Regions from separate parts of the Nonomuraea helvata genome, predicted to be linked through region 2. Evidence: riboswitches for the same ligand, from Rfam matches in the RefSeq annotation. Region 2 holds a riboswitch; the other holds the start of a gene.
The links. Region 2 has a riboswitch for glycine ahead of gcvP (aminomethyl-transferring glycine dehydrogenase). Riboswitches for the same ligand answer to the same signal wherever they lie in the genome.
Positions count from the first base shown of each region.

Region 1: linked by a shared signal. The riboswitch ahead of gcvT (glycine cleavage system aminomethyltransferase GcvT) and the one ahead of gcvP (aminomethyl-transferring glycine dehydrogenase) in region 2 are both predicted to bind glycine.

Region 1 is NZ_BAAAXV010000001.1:2,832,571-2,840,944, reverse strand. It holds tRNA gene ABD830_RS13160 (tRNA-Leu) at 36-108, shown strand; gene ABD830_RS13155 (hypothetical protein) at 163-363, opposite strand; gene ABD830_RS13150 (L-serine ammonia-lyase) at 440-1,816, opposite strand; gene gcvH (glycine cleavage system protein GcvH) at 1,875-2,264, opposite strand; gene gcvT (glycine cleavage system aminomethyltransferase GcvT) at 2,261-3,346, opposite strand; glycine riboswitch at 3,479-3,576, opposite strand; gene ABD830_RS13135 (gamma-glutamyl-gamma-aminobutyrate hydrolase family protein) at 3,688-4,380, opposite strand; gene ABD830_RS13130 (3-oxoacyl-ACP reductase) at 4,396-5,160, opposite strand; gene ABD830_RS13125 (aldehyde dehydrogenase family protein) at 5,166-6,509, opposite strand; gene ABD830_RS13120 (glutamine synthetase family protein) at 6,519-7,889, opposite strand; gene ABD830_RS13115 (FadR/GntR family transcriptional regulator) at 8,013-8,374, shown strand, end outside.
Region 2 is NZ_BAAAXV010000012.1:124,771-133,144, reverse strand. It holds gene gcvP (aminomethyl-transferring glycine dehydrogenase) at 1-1,560, opposite strand, end outside; glycine riboswitch at 1,616-1,728, opposite strand; glycine riboswitch at 1,729-1,828, opposite strand; gene ABD830_RS50670 (MerR family transcriptional regulator) at 1,966-2,586, opposite strand; gene ABD830_RS50665 (bifunctional nuclease family protein) at 2,734-3,204, opposite strand; gene ftsR (transcriptional regulator FtsR) at 3,338-3,991, opposite strand; gene ABD830_RS50655 (double zinc ribbon and FHA domain-containing protein) at 4,059-4,571, opposite strand; gene ABD830_RS50650 (sugar phosphate nucleotidyltransferase) at 4,916-7,420, opposite strand; gene clsA (cardiolipin synthase ClsA) at 7,425-8,006, opposite strand; gene ABD830_RS50640 (LLM class flavin-dependent oxidoreductase) at 8,273-8,374, shown strand, end outside.

The DNA of each region.
Region 1 (8,374 bases), on a different contig from region 2:
ACCGAAAACTATGCGGGCAAGGGGAAGGCGAAAAAGGGGTCGTAGCCCAATGGCAGAGGCGCAGTCTTTAGGTGGCTGTTAGTGTGGGTTCGAATCCCACCGGCCCTACAAATATGAGTTCCCGCGCCACGCTGTTCATTGTGCGTATGGGCTGCCGCAACGTCAGCCAACGATGCCCCACTCGGCGGCAAACTCGTCGCGGGTGAACGTTCGCACCTGGCCCGGGTCGGCCGCGTTGTCCATGATGGCGCGCATGGCCTGCTGACGCCCTACCTCTCGACGCAGCCGCCGGACCTCGGCTTTCAGCGCCTCGTATTCGTCACGAGGTATGGTGACGACCTTGTCGTGGTGATGCGACGTCATGCTCTCACGTTACCTGCTCGCTCTGACATTCCCAGAGGTATCGGTAAGGTCCACGGCCACCCGCAGTCGCCGACCGTCAGCACTCGATCACGTTGACGGCGAGGCCGCCGCGTGACGTCTCCTTGTACTTGTCCAGCATGTCCCGCCCCGTGTCCCGCATCGTCTTGATGGCCTTGTCCAGGGCCACGAAGTGGCGGCCGTCACCGCGCAGGGCGATCCGGGCGGCCGTGATGGCCTTGTTGGAGGCCACCGCGTTCCGCTCGATGCACGGGATCTGGACCAGGCCGCCGATCGGGTCGCAGGTCAGGCCCAGGTTGTGCTCGATGCCGATCTCGGCGGCGTTCTCCACCTGTTCGGGTGTGCCTCCGAGGACCTCCGTGAGGGCGGCCGAGGCCATCGAGCAGGCCGAGCCGACCTCGCCCTGGCAGCCCACCTCGGCGCCCGAGATCGAGGCGTTCTCCTTGAACAGCACGCCGATCGCGCCGGCCGTCAGCAGGAAGCGCACCACGCCCTCCTCGTCCGCGCGTGGCACGAAGCGGGTGTAGTACGTCAGGACGGCCGGGATGATGCCGGCGGCGCCGTTGGTGGGGGCGGTGACGATGCGGCCCCCGGCGGCGTTCTCCTCGTTGACCGCCAGCGCGAAGAGCGTCACCCAGTCCATGGCCTGCAGCGGGTCCTTCTCGGGCGGCTCGGACTGCAGGCGGCGGTGGAGCTGGTTGGCGCGGCGCTTGACCTTGAGGCCGCCGGGCAGGACGCCCTCCTTGGAGATGCCGCGGTGCACGCACTCCGACATGACCTGCCAGAGCCGCAGCAGGCCGGCGCGGATCTCCTCCTCGGTGCGGCCGAACGCCTTCTCGTTCTCGAGCATGAGGGCCGAGATGGACAGGCCCGTGTTGGAGCAGTGCTTGAGCAGCTCCTCACCGGTGGTGAAGGGGTAGGGCAGGACGGTGTCGTCCGGCTTGATGCGGTCGGCGCCGGTGGCCTTCTCGTCCACGACGAAGCCGCCGCCGACCGAGAAGTAGACCTTCTCTCTCAGCTTCTCGCCATCGGCCGTGTACGCGGTGAAGCGCATGCCGTTCGGGTGCTCGGGCAGCGAGATCTTGCGTTCGAAGACGAGGTGCTCGCCCACGACGAAGGGGATCTCTTGCGTCCCGTACAGCTTGACCGTGCCGGACTCGCGCATCTCGGCCAGCCGGCCGTCGATGGAGTCGACGTCCACCAGCTCGGGCTTCTCGCCGGAGAGGCCGAGCAGGACCGCCTTGTCGCTGCCGTGGCCCTTGCCGGTCAGGCCGAGCGAGCCGTACAGGATGGCCTCGACGCGGGCGACCTGCGGGAGCAGGTCGTCCTCGTGCAGCCCGCGGGCGAACTTGTGCGCGGCCGCCATCGGGCCTCCCGTGTGGGAGCTCGACGGGCCGATGCCGATCTTGAAGAGGTCGAAGACGCTGATCGCCATTGATGAGCGCTGCCTTTCGTACGGTGCCGGGGCCCGGGATCGGGCCCCGGCGAACAGGTCAGGACTCGCCTGAGGTGAGTGCCTTGTACTCCTCGGCGGAGAGCACGTCTTCGGCCTCGCCCTCGACGCGCACCCGGAACATCCAGCCATCGCCGTACGGGTCGCTGTTGACCAGGCTGGGGTCGTCCACGACGACCTGGTTCACCTCGACGATCTCCCCGCCGACGGGGGTGTAGATCTCGTTCACCGACTTGGTGGACTCCACCTCGCCGACCGAGTCGCCCGCCTCGACGGTGGAGCCGACCTCGGGGAGCTGCACGAAGACGACGTCACCAAGGGACTCGGCGGCGAAGGCCGTGACGCCGACGGTCACGGTGAGGCCGTCGTCGAGGCCCGCCACCCACTCGTGCTCCTTGGTGTAGCTCAGGTCGTCAGGGATGTTGCTCACTTGTTCCTCCTGTAGAAGGGCAGCTCAACCAGGTCCATAGGTTCTTGGCTGCCCCGGATGTCCACGGCCAGGCCTGATTCGACGCCCGCGTCCACGTAGGCCATCGCGATGGGCTTTCCCAGGGTCTGGGAGGGCGCACCGCTGGTGACCTCGCCGACGACGGCGCCGTCCTTGGTGACCGGGTAGCCGTGGCGCGGCACCCGGCGTCCCCGCGCGACCAGGCCGACGAGACGGCGCCGCGGCGTGTCGTCCTTGACCGCCTCGAGCGCCGACCTGCCGACGAAGTCGCCCGGCTTGTCGAATTTCACCACCTTGCCCAGCCCCGCGTCGAACGGGGTCAGTCCGACGCCGAGTTCGTTGCCGTACAGCGGCATGCCCGCCTCGAGCCTGAGCGTGTCGCGGGCGGACAGGCCGGCGGGCTTGAGGCCGTGCGGCTCGCCCGCCGCCATGAGCGCGTGCCAGAGCGGCACCGCGTCCTGGTTGGCGACGAACAGCTCGAACCCGTCCTCGCCGGTGTAACCGGTGCGGGCGATGAGCGCCTGCCGCCCGTCGACGACGCCGGGCAGGCCCGCGTAGTACTTGAGGCCGTCGAGGTCGGCGTCGGTGAGCGTGGCGAGGATCTCCTGGGCTCGGGGTCCCTGTACGGCGATCAGCGCGTACTGGTCCGAGCGATCCTCGACCACCACGTCGTACGCCTTCGACCGCTCTTTCAGCTCATTTCCGACTTTTTCGTAGTTAGAGGCGTTTGCTACGACCATGAACTCCTCGTCGCCCAGCCGGTAGACGATGAGGTCGTCGAGCACCCCGCCGCGCTCGTTCACGATCATGGTGTACCTGGCCCGCCCGGGCGCCAACGCCGACAGGTGGCCGACCAGCGCGTAGTCGAGGGCCTCGCCCGCCTGCGGCCCGGTCAGGAAGATCTCGCCCATGTGCGAGAGGTCGAACAGCCCGGCCGCCTGCCGGACGGCGTTGTGCTCCGCGGACTCGCTCCCGTACCGGAGCGGCATGAGCCACCCCGCGAAGTCGGTGAGCATGGCGCCGAGGCTCTCGTGAACGTCTCGTAGCGGTGTGGGTCGGGACATTTGTCGCACCTCTGGACAGGATCGGATGCCAGCATCCTCCCCCTCTGTCATCGATGCCTGAGAGCTTCGCCCGAGTTTTGCCGGACTTTCACCTTCGGCGAGGCCACGCAGGCCTGCTTTCCAGAGGTCACCACATACCGCGCGGTCCTTTGCCTTGAGAGGTTTGCGGGGAGGGCTTGCTCCTTCAGGGACCCTGACCGGCTGTCAGGGTGCTCTCCCGCACGGTTTTGCCGGTGATGTTCGTCAGCCTAGTGCGGTGATGGGGGTGTTGTCGCGTTCCGGCCTCTCACGAACCGCTCTGGCGAATGGTGGCTTCCGTCCGGTCGCCGTGGACCCTGCGGTCAGCAGGCGGCGACGAGGGCCTCGAAGAGTGCGCAGTCCTCGGCGGCCTCCGGGTGCCACTGCACGGCCACGGCGAAGGGGGCCGAGTCCAGCTCGACCGCCTCGATCGTGCCGTCGTCGGCGGTGGCGCCGACCGTGAGGCCGGGTGCGAGGCGGTCGATGGCCTGGTGGTGGTAGTGGGGGACCGTCACGGGCTCGGTGCCCAGCGCCTTGGCCACGCGGGTGCCGGGCACGGCGGTGACGGGCAGCGGGCCGAAGCGGCCGGGCGCGGGGGAGTGGCCCGGGTGCCCGACCACGTCGGGCAGGTGCTGGTGGAGGCTGCCTCCGAGGGCGACGTTGAGCACCTGGAGGCCGCGGCAGATGCCCAGGTACGGCAGGCCCGCGTCGAGGGCCGCACCGATCAGGGCAAACTCCGCCTCATCACGAAATTTCCGGATATAGCCGGTGTGATCCCCGGGCGGCTCGCCGTACCTCGCCGGGTCGATGTCCCCGCCACCCGCCAGGACGAGCCCGTCCAGGCGGCCCACCACCTGCGCGGGCTCGCCGGCGGGCGGCAGCACGACCGGCTGCCCGCCGGCGCGTACGACCTGCTCCACGTACATGTACGGCAGGAGCGCCACGGTCATGTCCGCCCAGACCGTGAAGTTCGCCGGCTCGACGTACGACGTGATGCCGATGACGGGACGCTGCACGATGATCCCCCAGAGCTAGAGCGGCGTGACGTACGCGCCGGAGATGCCGCCGTCCACCAGGAACTCGCTGCCCGTGATGAACGACGCGTCGTCGCTGGCCAGGAACGCCACCGCCGCCGCGATCTCCGACGCCTCGGCGAAGCGCCCGACGGGGATGTGCACCAGCCGCCGCTGCGCCCGCTCCGGGTCCTTGGCGAACAGCTCCTGCAGCAGCGGCGTGTTCACCGGCCCGGGGCAGAGCGCGTTCACCCTGATGCCCTCCCTGGCGAACTGCACGCCCAGCTCGCGCGTCATCGCGAGCACCCCGCCCTTGGAGGCCGTGTACGAGATCTGCGAGGTCGCCGAGCCCATGACCGCCACGAAGGACGCGGTGTTGATGATCGAGCCCTTGCCCTGCTGCCGCATGTACGGGATGACGTGCTTGCAGCAGAGGTAGACGCTGGTCAGGTTCACCTCCTGGACCCGGCGCCAGGCGTCGATGCCGGTCTCCAGGATGGAGTCGTCGTCGGGGGGCGAGATGCCCGCGTTGTTGAAGGCGATGTCCACGCTGCCGTAGGTGTCGAAGGCCGTCCTGAACATCCTGACGACGTCGTCCTCGCTGGTCACGTCGGCCTTGACGAAGAGGCCGCCGACCTCGTTCGCCGCCTTGACGCCCGCCTCCTCGTCGATGTCCACGCAGACGACCTTGGCGCCCTCCTCGGCGAACCTGCGCACGGTGGCCAGCCCGATGCCGCTGCCCGCGCCGGTGATGACCGCCACCCGGTCCTGCAAACGCTGCACTGAATTCACTCCCAGGAGATGAAGACGTTCTTGGTCTCGGTGAACGCCGCCAGGGCGTCGGGGCCGAGTTCCCTGCCGAGCCCGGACTGCTTGAAGCCGCCGAACGGAGTCCAGTAGCGGACCGACGAGTGCGAGTTGACCGACAGGTTGCCCGCCTCGACCGCCCTGGCCACGCGGAGCGCCCGTCCGACGTCCCGGGTCCAGATGGAGCCGCTCAGGCCGTAGGGGGTGTCGTTCGCGATCCGTACGGCCTCGGCCTCGTCCTCGAAGCGCACCACCGACACGACCGGCCCGAAGATCTCCTCGGTGAACGCCGGGTCCGTCACCTCGGGCGTCAGCACGGTCGGCGGGAACCAGTAGCCCTTGCCGTCGGGGCAGGCTCCCTGCAGGTAGGGGGTGCCGCGGACGAAGCCGCGCACGCGGTCGAGGTGTTCGGCGCTGATCAGCGGGCCCATCTCGGTGCTCTCGTCGAGCGGGTCGCCGACCTTGACGCCGCGTACGGCCGTCGCCAGGCGCTCCATGAACGCGTCGTACACCTCTGCCTGGACGAGGAGCCGGGAGCGGGCACAGCAGTCCTGGCCGGAGTTGTCGAAGACGGCGTAGGGGGCGGTGCTCGCGGCCTTGTCGAGATCGGCGTCCGCGAAGACGATGTTCGCGGACTTGCCGCCCAGCTCCAGCGTGACCCGCTTGACGTGCCGCGCGGCCTTGGCGGCGATCTCCTTGCCCACCTCGGTCGAGCCGGTGAACACGATCTTCGCCACGCCGGGGTGCTCCACCAGGCGGGCACCCGCCACCTCCCCTGCCCCAGGCAGAACCTGGAGCACCCCCTCGGGGAGGCCCGCGGCGAGGGCCAGCTCGGCCAGCCTCAGCGCGGTCAGCGGGGTCCACTCGGCCGGTTTGACGATCACCGTGTTGCCGGCCGCGAGCGCTGGGGCCATGCCCCAGGACATGATCATCATAGGGAAGTTCCACGGCACGATGACACCGACGACGCCCAGTGGCTCCTGGAACGTGATGTCCACGCCGCCGGGCACCGGGATCTGCCTGCCGTGATCGCGTTCGGGGGCGCCGGCGTAGAAGTGGAGCACGTCGCGCACGTTGCCGGCCGCCCAGCGGGCGTTGCCGATCGGGTGGCCGGCGTTGACGAGCTCCAGGCGGGCCAGCTCCTCGCCGTGCTCGTCCACCAGGTCCGCGAACCTGCGCAGCAGTCGCGCGCGGTCGCCCGGCGACACCTTACGCCAGCTCTCGTACGCCGTCCTGGCACGCTCCACGGCCCGGTCGACCTCGGCGGCGTCGGCCAGTTCGACGTCGGCCACGACGTCCTCCGTGGCCGGATTAACGATCTTCATGCGCCCCATTCACATCCGCTCGAAACCACGGAAAAGCTCCCAATCGGTCACCGCCGCGTCGAACGCGGCCAGCTCCACCCGCGCGTTGTTCGCGTAGTGCTCGACCACGTCCTCGCCGAACGTCTCGCGCGCCAGCTTCGACCCCTCGAACAGCGCCAGCGCGTCGCGCAGCGTGTGAGGGACGGTCTCGGCGCCGGAGTCGTAGGCGTTGCCCTCGTACGCGTTCTCCAGCGGCAGCTCGTTGTCGATGCCGTGCAGCCCGGCCGCGATCAGCGCGGACACCGCGAGATACGGGTTGACGTCGCCGCCCGGGACCCGGTTCTCGACGCGCAGCGACAGGCCGTGGCCGACCAGCCTCAGCGAGCAGGTGCGGTTGTCCACGCCCCACTTGACGGCCGTGGGCGCGAAGCTGCCGGGGACGTAGCGCTTGTAGGAGTTGATGTTGGGCGCGTACATGAGGGTGAGCTCGCGCAGGCAGGCGAGCTGACCGGCGACGAAGCGGGCGCCGAGCGGGGAGAGCCCGTACGGCCCCTCGCCCGCCATCACCGGATCGCCCTCGCTGCTCCGCAGTGAGATGTGGATGTGGCAGGAATTGCCCTCGCGCTGGTTGGGCTTGGCCATGAAGGTGATCGACTTGCCCTCCTGGGCGGCGATCTCCTTGGCGCCGGTCTTGTAGATGACGTGGTGGTCGCAGGTCCTGAGCGCCTCGTCGTAGCGGAAGGCGATCTCGTGCTGGCCCAGGTTGCATTCGCCCTTGGCGGACTCGACGTAGAGACCGGCGCCTTCCATGCTCCGCCTGATCCGCCTGAGCAGCGGCTCGACGCGGGCGGTGCCGAGGAGCGAGTAGTCGACGTTGTAGAGGTTGGCGGGGGACAGGTCGCGGTAGCCGCGCTTCCACGCGTCCTCGTAGGTGTCCTCGTACACGCAGAACTCCAGCTCGGTGCCCACGTACGCGGCCAGGCCGCGTTCGGCGAGGCGGGCGAGCTGCCTGCGCAGGATCTGCCGGGGCGAGGCGGTCACGTCGCCGCCGCCCTCCCAGCCCAGGTCCGCCATCAGCATCGCGGTCCCCTCGTGCCACGGCACCCTGCGCAACGTCGCCAGGTCCGGCTTCATGACGAAGTCGCCGTAGCCCCGCTCCCAGGACGACATGGCGTACCCGGAGACGGTGTTCATGTCCACGTCCACGGCCAGCAGGTAATTGCAGCCCTCGGAGCCGTGGTGCAGCACCTCGTCGAGGAAATAGCGTGCGGACAGTCTCTTGCCCTGCAACCTGCCCTGCATGTCGGCGATCGCGAGGAGGACGGTGTCGATGCGCCCGGCCGCCACCTCGTCGCGCAGCTCGCTGACGGAAAGGAACCCGGTGCTCGATTCCTCGCTCACGCTATCCCGCTCCGATCTGGGCCGCGGCGCTCTCCGCTGATTGGGCTAGTGTCAGACCATTGAGAAGTATGACCGGATCTCTTGTCAAGACCTGAGGACACGTTGGACGAGTCGGCGCGTTTGATGACGGTGTTACGGCCGGTGCGGGCCGGCAACGCCTTCGAGGAGACCGTGGAACGGCTGCTCCAGGCGATCAAGCTGGGCGTGGTCGCGCCCGGCGACAAGCTGCCGCCCGAGCGCGAGCTGGCCGTCCAGCTCGGCATCAGCAGGGTCACCTTGCGCGAGGCCATCCGCGCCCTGTCGGACGCCGGCTATCTCGACGTGCGCCGTGGCCGCTACGGCGGGGCGTTCGTCACGTACGTGCCGCCCAAGCCCGATCCCGGCGATCTGCGGCAGGTCGTGGCCGAGATGGGCAGGGACGACCTGTCGGACGCGCTCACGTTCCGCCTGGCGGTGGAGTGCGGGGCGGCGCAGGTGCTGGCCGC
Region 2 (8,374 bases):
CCCGGCGAACTCGGGCCAGGTGATCGGCTCCATCTCGGTGGTCGCGTTCAGCTTCATCGTGCAGGAGCCGAGCGGGATCATCGAGCGGTCGAGCGCGATGTCCTTGTCCTGGAGCTTGCGCAGGTAGCGCAGCATCGCGGTCTCGGAGCGGTGGCTGTGGAAGACCGGGTGGGTCAGGTACGCCGACTCGCGCAGCAGCGAGGCGGGCAGCGCGTCGGAGTCGAGATCCGCGCCGGTGCGGTCGATCCCGAACGCGGCCCACACCTTGGCCAGCTCGGCGGCCCCGGTCTTCTCGTCGCAGGAGACGGAGACGTGGTCCTCGCCGGCCTGCCAGATGTTGACGCCCCGCTCGGCGGCGGCGGTCACCACGGCGGCGGCCCCGCCGGGAACGCTGCCGGGAACGCGGACGAGCACGGTGTCGAAGAACTCCTGGTGCACGACCTCCAGCCCCGCCTCGCGCAGCCCGTCGGCGAGGGCCACCGCGTGCCGGTGGACCCGGTGGGCGATCCGGCGCAGCCCCTCGGGGCCGTGGTAGACGGCGTACATGCCGGCGATGACGGCGAGCAGGACCTGCGCGGTGCAGATGTTGCTGGTGGCCTTCTCGCGGCGGATGTGCTGCTCGCGGGTCTGCAGGGCCAGCCGGTACGCGGGGTCGCCGTCGGCGTCCACCGACACGCCGACGAGCCGCCCGGGGAGCTGGCGCTGCAGGCCCTCGCGTACGGACATGTACGCGGCGTGCGGCCCGCCGAACCCGAACGGCACGCCGAACCGCTGCGAGGACCCGATCGCGATGTCGGCGCCCAGCTCGCCGGGGGCGGCCACGAGCGTCAGGGCCAGCAGGTCGGCGGCGGCCACCACGAGCGCGCCCGCCTCGTGCGCGGCGGCGGCCACGGCGCGGAAGTCACGCAGGCGGCCGGACGCACCCGGGTACTGCACCAGCAGGCCGAAGCATTCGGGCAGCTCACCGTCGAGGGAGTGCTCCACCAGCTCGATGCCGAGGGGCTCGGCGCGGGTGGCGAGCACGGCCTTGGTCTGCGGCAGCGCGTCGGCGTCGACCACGAACACGTTGCTCGTGGACCTGCCGGCCCGGCGGGCCAGCGTCATCGCCTCGGCGGCGGCCGTGGCCTCGTCGAGGAGGGAGGCGCCCGCGACGGGCAGGCCGGTCAGGTCGGTGACGACGGTCTGGAAGTTCAGCAGCGCCTCGAGGCGGCCCTGCGAGATCTCCGGCTGGTACGGGGTGTAGGCGGTGTACCAGCCCGGGTTCTCCAGCAGGTTGCGGCGGATGACCGCGGGCGTGATCGTGTCGTGGTAGCCCAGGCCGATCATCGAGGTGAGCACACGGTTGCGCCCGGCGAGGGCGCGCAGCTCGGCGATGGCCTCGTCCTCCCCGACGGCGGCGGGCAGCTTGAGCCGGTCCTTGGCCCTGATGGCCTCGGGGACGGCCACCGCCACCAGGTCAGCCACGGACTCGAAGCCCACGGCCTCGAGCATGCGCTGCTGCTCGGCTTCCGACGGGCCGATGTGCCTGGACGAGAACGGCGGAGCTGACAGGTCGGTCATGGAAAGTGCCTCCCGAGGCTATGGAGACCGGCGCCAGGGCGCGGGCGAGTGCCGGATCTCCCCCTCTGTCAGCGCGGCGGGACCGCGACCTGAGAGCTTCACCCCGGTAACGGGGCTTGCACCGTCGGTGAGACGCGCCTGGCGGGTGCGCCTGCTTTCCAGAGTTGCCTCGCCCGAGCGGTACGGGGTGCCTGAGAGATTCCGGGGAGGGTTGCTCCTTCGGCGCCCGGGGACCCATGGATCCCAGGGACTCTCCCGCACGGGGTCGTCAGCCTTGCTGTCCTAGGTTACAACCCTATCCGTTACGGGCGAATTTCCACGAAACAGAGCAATCAGAACTTTCCCGGTATGTTCCCCGGGCCCACCACAAGCGGCGGCGGGCCACTCAGGCAACGGGGCGTGTGATCAGCCCATGCGCCGGGCGCGGCGGCGGCGGGCGAGTTCGTCAGCGGGGTGGTCGGCCGGGACGCTGTCCTCGACCGCTGCCCGTTCCCCCGGCAGCTCCGCGAGGGAGCCCTCGACCTCGCGCCAGACCCGGCCGAGCGCGATGCCGAACACGCCCTGGCCGCCCTGGAGCAGGTCGATCACCTCGTCGGCCGAGGTGCACTCGTAGACGCTGACGCCGTCGCTCATCAGCGTGATCTGCGCGAGGTCGGCCACCCCGCGGTCACGCAGGTGCTGCACGGCCGTGCGGATCTGCTGGAGCGAGACCCCGGTGTCGAGGAGCCGCTTGACGACTTTGAGCACCAGGATGTCGCGGAAGCTGTAGAGCCGCTGGGAGCCAGAGCCCTGCGCGGCTCTTATCGTGGGCTCCACGAGGCCCGTGCGCGCCCAGTAGTCGAGCTGCCTGTAGGTGATGCCGGCCGCGGCGCAGGCCGTCGGCCCGCGGTATCCGATGTCTGCCGGCAGCGCCGTCGGCTGCTCGTCGAAGAGCAGACCCTGCTCCCCGGCACGCTGCCGCGCACTCTCGCGCCGTACCGGATCTTCCTGGCCGGCCGTCTTTCCCTCGCCGCTGCTGACCGCCACGCGGACCTCCGGCTTTCTCTCATCCCGTGGTCTGATCTGGGGGTTCGTAAAGGGCGACCACGGGTTTCACTTGCACCGTAGGACCGTGACCATGCTCAGTCAACGATCCGGCTCGGCGCGTCGTGAAGCGTAAATGCACCGAAATACCTACCCCGCCCTGCCGAAGTCTTCGGGCGTGATCGTGTCAAGGAACTCCCTGAACTTCTCCACCTCGTCTTCCTGGTCGTCCGGGATGATGACACCGGCCTCCTGGACGACCTCCTCGCTGGCGAAGATGCGCGCTCCGGTGCGCAGGGCGAGCGCGATCGAGTCGGACGGCCGCGCGCTCACCTCCACGCCGTTGGAGAACACCAGGTCGGCGAAGAAGATGCCGTCGCGCAGGGCGACGATGTTGACCGCTCGCAGGCCTACACCCAGAGCGCTCAGCACGTCTCGGAAGAGGTCGTGGGTGAGCGGCCGCGGCGGGGGCTCCTCCGCTTGGGCCAGGGCGATGGCTGTCGCCTCGGTCATGCCAATCCATATAGGAAGGAACCGCTCCCCGTGTGCCTCCTTGAGCAAGACGATCGGCTGATTTGTGGGCATTTCTACGCGAACGCCCACGACCTCCATCTGCAACACGGGCTGCTCCGTATTCCTGACCGGTCACCCGGCACAGCTATTTGGCTCGTCGCTTCTGCTGACTGGCTACTGCAATTCAACGTAACACCCGGCGGGCCTGAAGTGCTCCTCCACCTCCCGGCCCGAAGCCCCCTCAGCGCCCCAGGACGGAGCGGATCCCCGACCGCACAAGGGATGCGTGCAAATCGAGCAGCAGGGAGGAAAGCTCCCTCGCGACCTCGTCGGCCTCCCCGATGGCGCCGGGAGCCCGCCGCTTGAGTATGGGGGCGACGGCCTGCTCGACCAGTCCGCACTCGCGCTCGGCCGCCGCCTTGACCGCGCGCAGGTGGCGGGCGTGCAGGCCGAAGCGGGCCAGGGAGCCGACGCTGCGGGCCACGTTGAGCGCCTCCTCGTCGTAGCGCCTGGCCACCGGGGCGAGCAGCCCGTAGTCCTCCAGCTCGGTGAGCGTCTCCTCGTCGATCCCGGCCGCCTCGAGCAGCTCGGCCCGGCTGAGCCGGATCTCCTGCTTGTCCTGCACGGCGCGCGGGCGGCCGAAGCTCTCCGCCATCCTGTCCTTGATCACCCGCAGCGGCAGGTAGTGGTCGCGCTGCTCGGTCAAGATGAAGCGGAGCTGCTCCACGTGCAGGTGGGTGAACTTGCGGTAGCCGGACGGGCTGCGCTCGGGCTCGATCAGCCCCTCACCCTCCAAGAACCGGATCTTGGAGATCGTCACATCGGGGAACTCGCCCTGCAGCAGCGTGAGCACCTCCCCGATGCTCATGTGCGAGCGGGCCGCCTGCGCGCTCATGCGGCCTCCCTCGGCGGCCCCATGAGCTCACAGGAGGCTGTGCTTGTCGGTCGCTCGCTTCGCTCGCTCATGTGCCGGCGGTGGTCCTCATCAGGAAGAGGAGGCGGAACTTGCCGATCTGCACCTCGTCTCCGGAGTGCAGGGGGACCTCCTCGATGCGCTCCCTGTTGACGTAGGTGCCGTTGAGGCTGCCCACGTCGCGCACGGAGAACTGGCCACCGCGGTGCCGGTAGAACTCGACGTGGCGGCGGGAGACCGTGATGTCGTCGAGGAAGATGTCGCTCTCCGGATGGCGCCCGGTCGTGGTGAGGTCCTTGTCGAGCCGGAATCGGCTCCCCTGGTTGGGACCCCTGGTCACCGTGAGCAACGCCGTGCCGGGCGGCAGCTGCTCGACGAGCGCCCGCTCGGCCAGGAGCATGTCGCCTGTCTCAGCCTCGTACGCCTCGATTCCCGCGATGGAGATCGTCGATGTGGTGTCCCCGGAGACCTCGGGTCTGGTCAGCGGTGACCCACAACGGGAACAGAAACGGGCATCCTCGGGGTTGGCGTGCCCGCACTGCGTGCAGTAGACGCTCGGCATCGATCGGCTCGGCCTCCTACCGCGAAGACGCGGCGACGGTGGTCATGGACGCGCCTCGCTTCGCTTTTTCAAGTTTGCGAATGCCGCAACATACGCTGATCAGCGGCAAAGGTCAAGGCGGGGCACTGGACTGTTGGTTTGGACGCAGACAAAGTTACCGCCGCCCCCGCCCCGTGGTCCATGCCGCCGCGCGTTTCTACATTACGATCTTGCGGCACTCTGTGCGCACACCGAAGGACGTATTCGGGGACTGACTGTGAGCGGCGGGCGTCCGCACCCGTCATCCCACCACCTCCCTCACCCTCCGTGAGCGCCGGTCAACAGCGCCGGATCCACTGGCTCGATCAACTGGCGGCCTGCTCGACGATGCGGGCCCACCGCTCGAGCAGTGCCTGGGCGCTGTCCATGTCGTTCGCCTCGGCCCACAGGTCGGTGACGGGCTCGGCGGCGGCGGGCAGCACCAGCACCCAGCTCCCGTCCTGGTGGGCCAGGCGGACGCCGTCGGTGGTGTCGATGCGGCCGCCGTCCTGCTCGGCCTCGGCCGTCTCGATGACCGAACGCATGACGGCGCCCTTGGCCGCCCACGGGGTGGGCACGGTGCGCTTGAGCATCTTCACCTCGGGGATCCTGGCGTCGATCTGGCTGAGCGACAGGCGGGTCCGCGCCACCAGGCCGAGCATGCGCATGAACGCGGCCAGCCCGTCGATGGCCGGGCTGAACTCCGGCACCACGAAGCCGCCGCGCCCGTCGGCGGCGAAGATCATGTCGGGGCCGGCGGCGGCCGAGGTGAGGGCGTCGAGCGAGGTGGAGGTCCACTGCACCTCCACGCCGTGGAAGCGGCAGACCTGCTCGGCGACCCTGGTCGTGGTGACCGGCAGCGCCACCTGGCCGCCCCTGCGCTCGGCGGCGACGAGGTCGAGCACGACGAGCAGCGCGCGCTCCTCGCTGATGAGGTGGCCCATCTCGTCCACCAGCGCGATGCGCTCCCCGACCGGGTCGAACCGGACGCCGAACGCCGCCCGGGACGAACTGACCAGCTCCGACAGTCGCTGCAGGTCGCGGCGGCGCTCGGCGAGCGTCTCGGTGGGCGAGACGTCGTCGAGGCGGGCGTTGACGGTGAGCACCTCGACGCCGATCCGGCCGAGCAGCTTGGGCAGCACCAGCGAGGACGTCCCACCGGCGCAGTCCACGACGACCTTCATGTCCCTGACGTCGTCCACGTAGACGTGGCCCAGCAGCTCGTTGGTGTAGTCCTCGACGGTCCTGGCCGGGTAGGTCAGCGAGGCGATCTCGCCGGGGAAGGCCCGGCGGTACTCCTGGCGGGAGACGACCCGCTCCAGCTTGCGCTGGGCGGCCGGGGGCAGGTCGGCGCCGCGGCCATCCATGATCACGATGTCCACGCTCTGCGGGTCGCCCGGCGTGGTGCGCAGCGCGATGCCCCCCGCTGCCGACTCCCGTGCCGCGTGGAAGCGGGCGACGGGCAGCGGGGCGGCCTCGAGGTCCAGTACGTTGATCGCGCCCGCGGTGAGCGCGCCGATGACGGCCCGCTTCAGCGCCCTGGCCGCCAGGGAGCAGTCGCGGGAGGTGACGACGTACTCGCCCTTCTTGAGCGTGGTGGCGTACGCGCTGGCCAGGCGGACGCAGAGCTCGGCGGTGATCTCGACGTTGACCAGGCCGCTGACGCCCCTGGGGCCGAACAGGTTGCGCTGGCCGCGCGACTCCCAGATGACGCTGGTGTTGACGACCGCGCCGGCCTCGATGGTCTTGAACGGGTAGACCTTGACGCCGCTGGAGACGTACGCCTCGGCCTCGATGACGCACTCGTCGCCGATGACGGCGTTCTCCTCGATGCGGGCGCCCGCCATGATGTCGGTGCTCTTGCCGATGACGCAGCCGCGCAGGTGGGCGCCGGGGCCGAGGTAGACGTTGTCGTGGACGACCGCGCGGTGCAGGACGGCGCCCTCGCGGACGACGGCGTTGTTGCCGAGCACGGTGTACTCGCGCAGCTCGGCGCCGGCCTCGACCTTGGCGTAGTCGCCGATGAGCAGCGGGCCCTTGAGCACGGCCTCGGGGTCCACGGAGGCCGAGTCGGCGACCCAGACCCCCGGCGAGAGCTCGAAGCCCCCGATGTCCAGGTCGACCTTGCCCGACAGGGCGTCGGCCTGGGCCTTGAGATAGCTGTCGTGGGTGCCGACGTCCTCCCAGTAGCCGTCGGCCACGTAGCCGTAGATGGCGGCGCCGCGGTCGAGGAGCGCGGGGAAGACGTCGGAGGACCAGTCGACGGGCTCGTCCGGGGCCACCTCGTCGAGGACCTCGGGCTCCATGACGTAGATGCCGGTGTTGACGGTGTCGGAGAAGACCTGGCCCCAGGTGGGCTTCTCGAGGAACCGCTGAACGCGCCCCTCGTCGTCCACGATGATGATCCCGAACTCGAGGGGGTTCGGCACGCGCTTCAGGCCGATTGTCACAAGTGCCGAATTTTCACGATGAAATCGGATCATGTCCGATAAATCGATATCAGTCAGGGCGTCGCCGGAGATGACCAGGAAGCGGTCGTCGCGGAGGCGGTCGGCGGCGTTCTTGACGCTGCCCGCCGTGCCGAGGGGCACGGCCTCGGTGGCGTACTCGAGGCTCATGCCCAGCTCGTCGCCGTCGCCGAAGTAGGTGCGCACCAGGGCGGCCAGGAACTGCAGCGTGACCACCGTCTCGGTGACGCCGTGCCGCTTGAGCAGGCGCAGCACGTGCTCCATGATCGGACGGTTGGCCACGGGAAGCAATGGTTTGGGCTGGTTGGCGGTCATGGGACGCAGCCGCGTGCCCTCTCCTCCTGCCATGACGACCGCCTTCACCCGATCACTCCTTTTTGGCCGAGGTTACGAGTTGGAGCACCTGCACCACATACAGCACGCCCGCCCACCAGTACAGTCCCGTTCCCCATAGCGCGAACGCCCACCCGACAATTCGCGCTATATCGGCATACCACCCCGTGTGGGAGGCAAGGAAGAGGAGGGGGAAGGCGTACATGAGGTTGAACATGGCGGCCTTGCCCAGGAAATGCACCTGAAGTGCCTTGTAGCCATGTTTGCGAAGTACTGGGATGAAACTTCCGACGAAGAGCTCGCGCCCCAGGATGATCAGCACCAGCCACCACGGGATGACCTCACGGAGCAGCAGGCCGACGATGGTGGCGAAGACGTAGAGCTTGTCCGCCGCGGGGTCGATGATCCGGCCGAGCCTGCTGGTCTGGTTGAACGCCCGAGCGATCTTCCCGTCGAGCCAGTCGGTGAACCCGGCCACCGCGAGGATCCCGATGGCCCACCCGTCGGCCTTGGGCCCGAGAACCAGCCAGAGGAACACGGGGACGCCCAGGAGGCGCAGGAAGCTCAGGACGTTGGGAATCGTCCAGATTCGGTCCTCGGCGGAAGTTTCGCTCACGGAGCAGACCCTACTGCGTGGAACTCCGACACAGCGGCCCCACCTTGAGCGCTTGCAACGCCACCGAGCGACGCCGCCATCCAGCGCTTGCGGTGCCGCTCATGGGGCCCTGGCGGGACGCCACACCCCCACAGCCCGGGGCGAGGCCGCACACCCGCTGGTCAGCGCTCGACGCTCGGCCCACGGACGGCGCCTGGCGCAGGGCCCGAGGCGTAAGCGCGGCGGGACCCCGGGAACTGTCGGTGCCCGGTGCTTGAGTGGGGGGCATGCGTTACGGCATCGACGTCGCGATCATCGGTGACCTCGCGGAGCCGGCACGCCTGGTCACCCTCGCCTGTGAGGCCGAGGCCGCCGGGTGGGACGCCGTG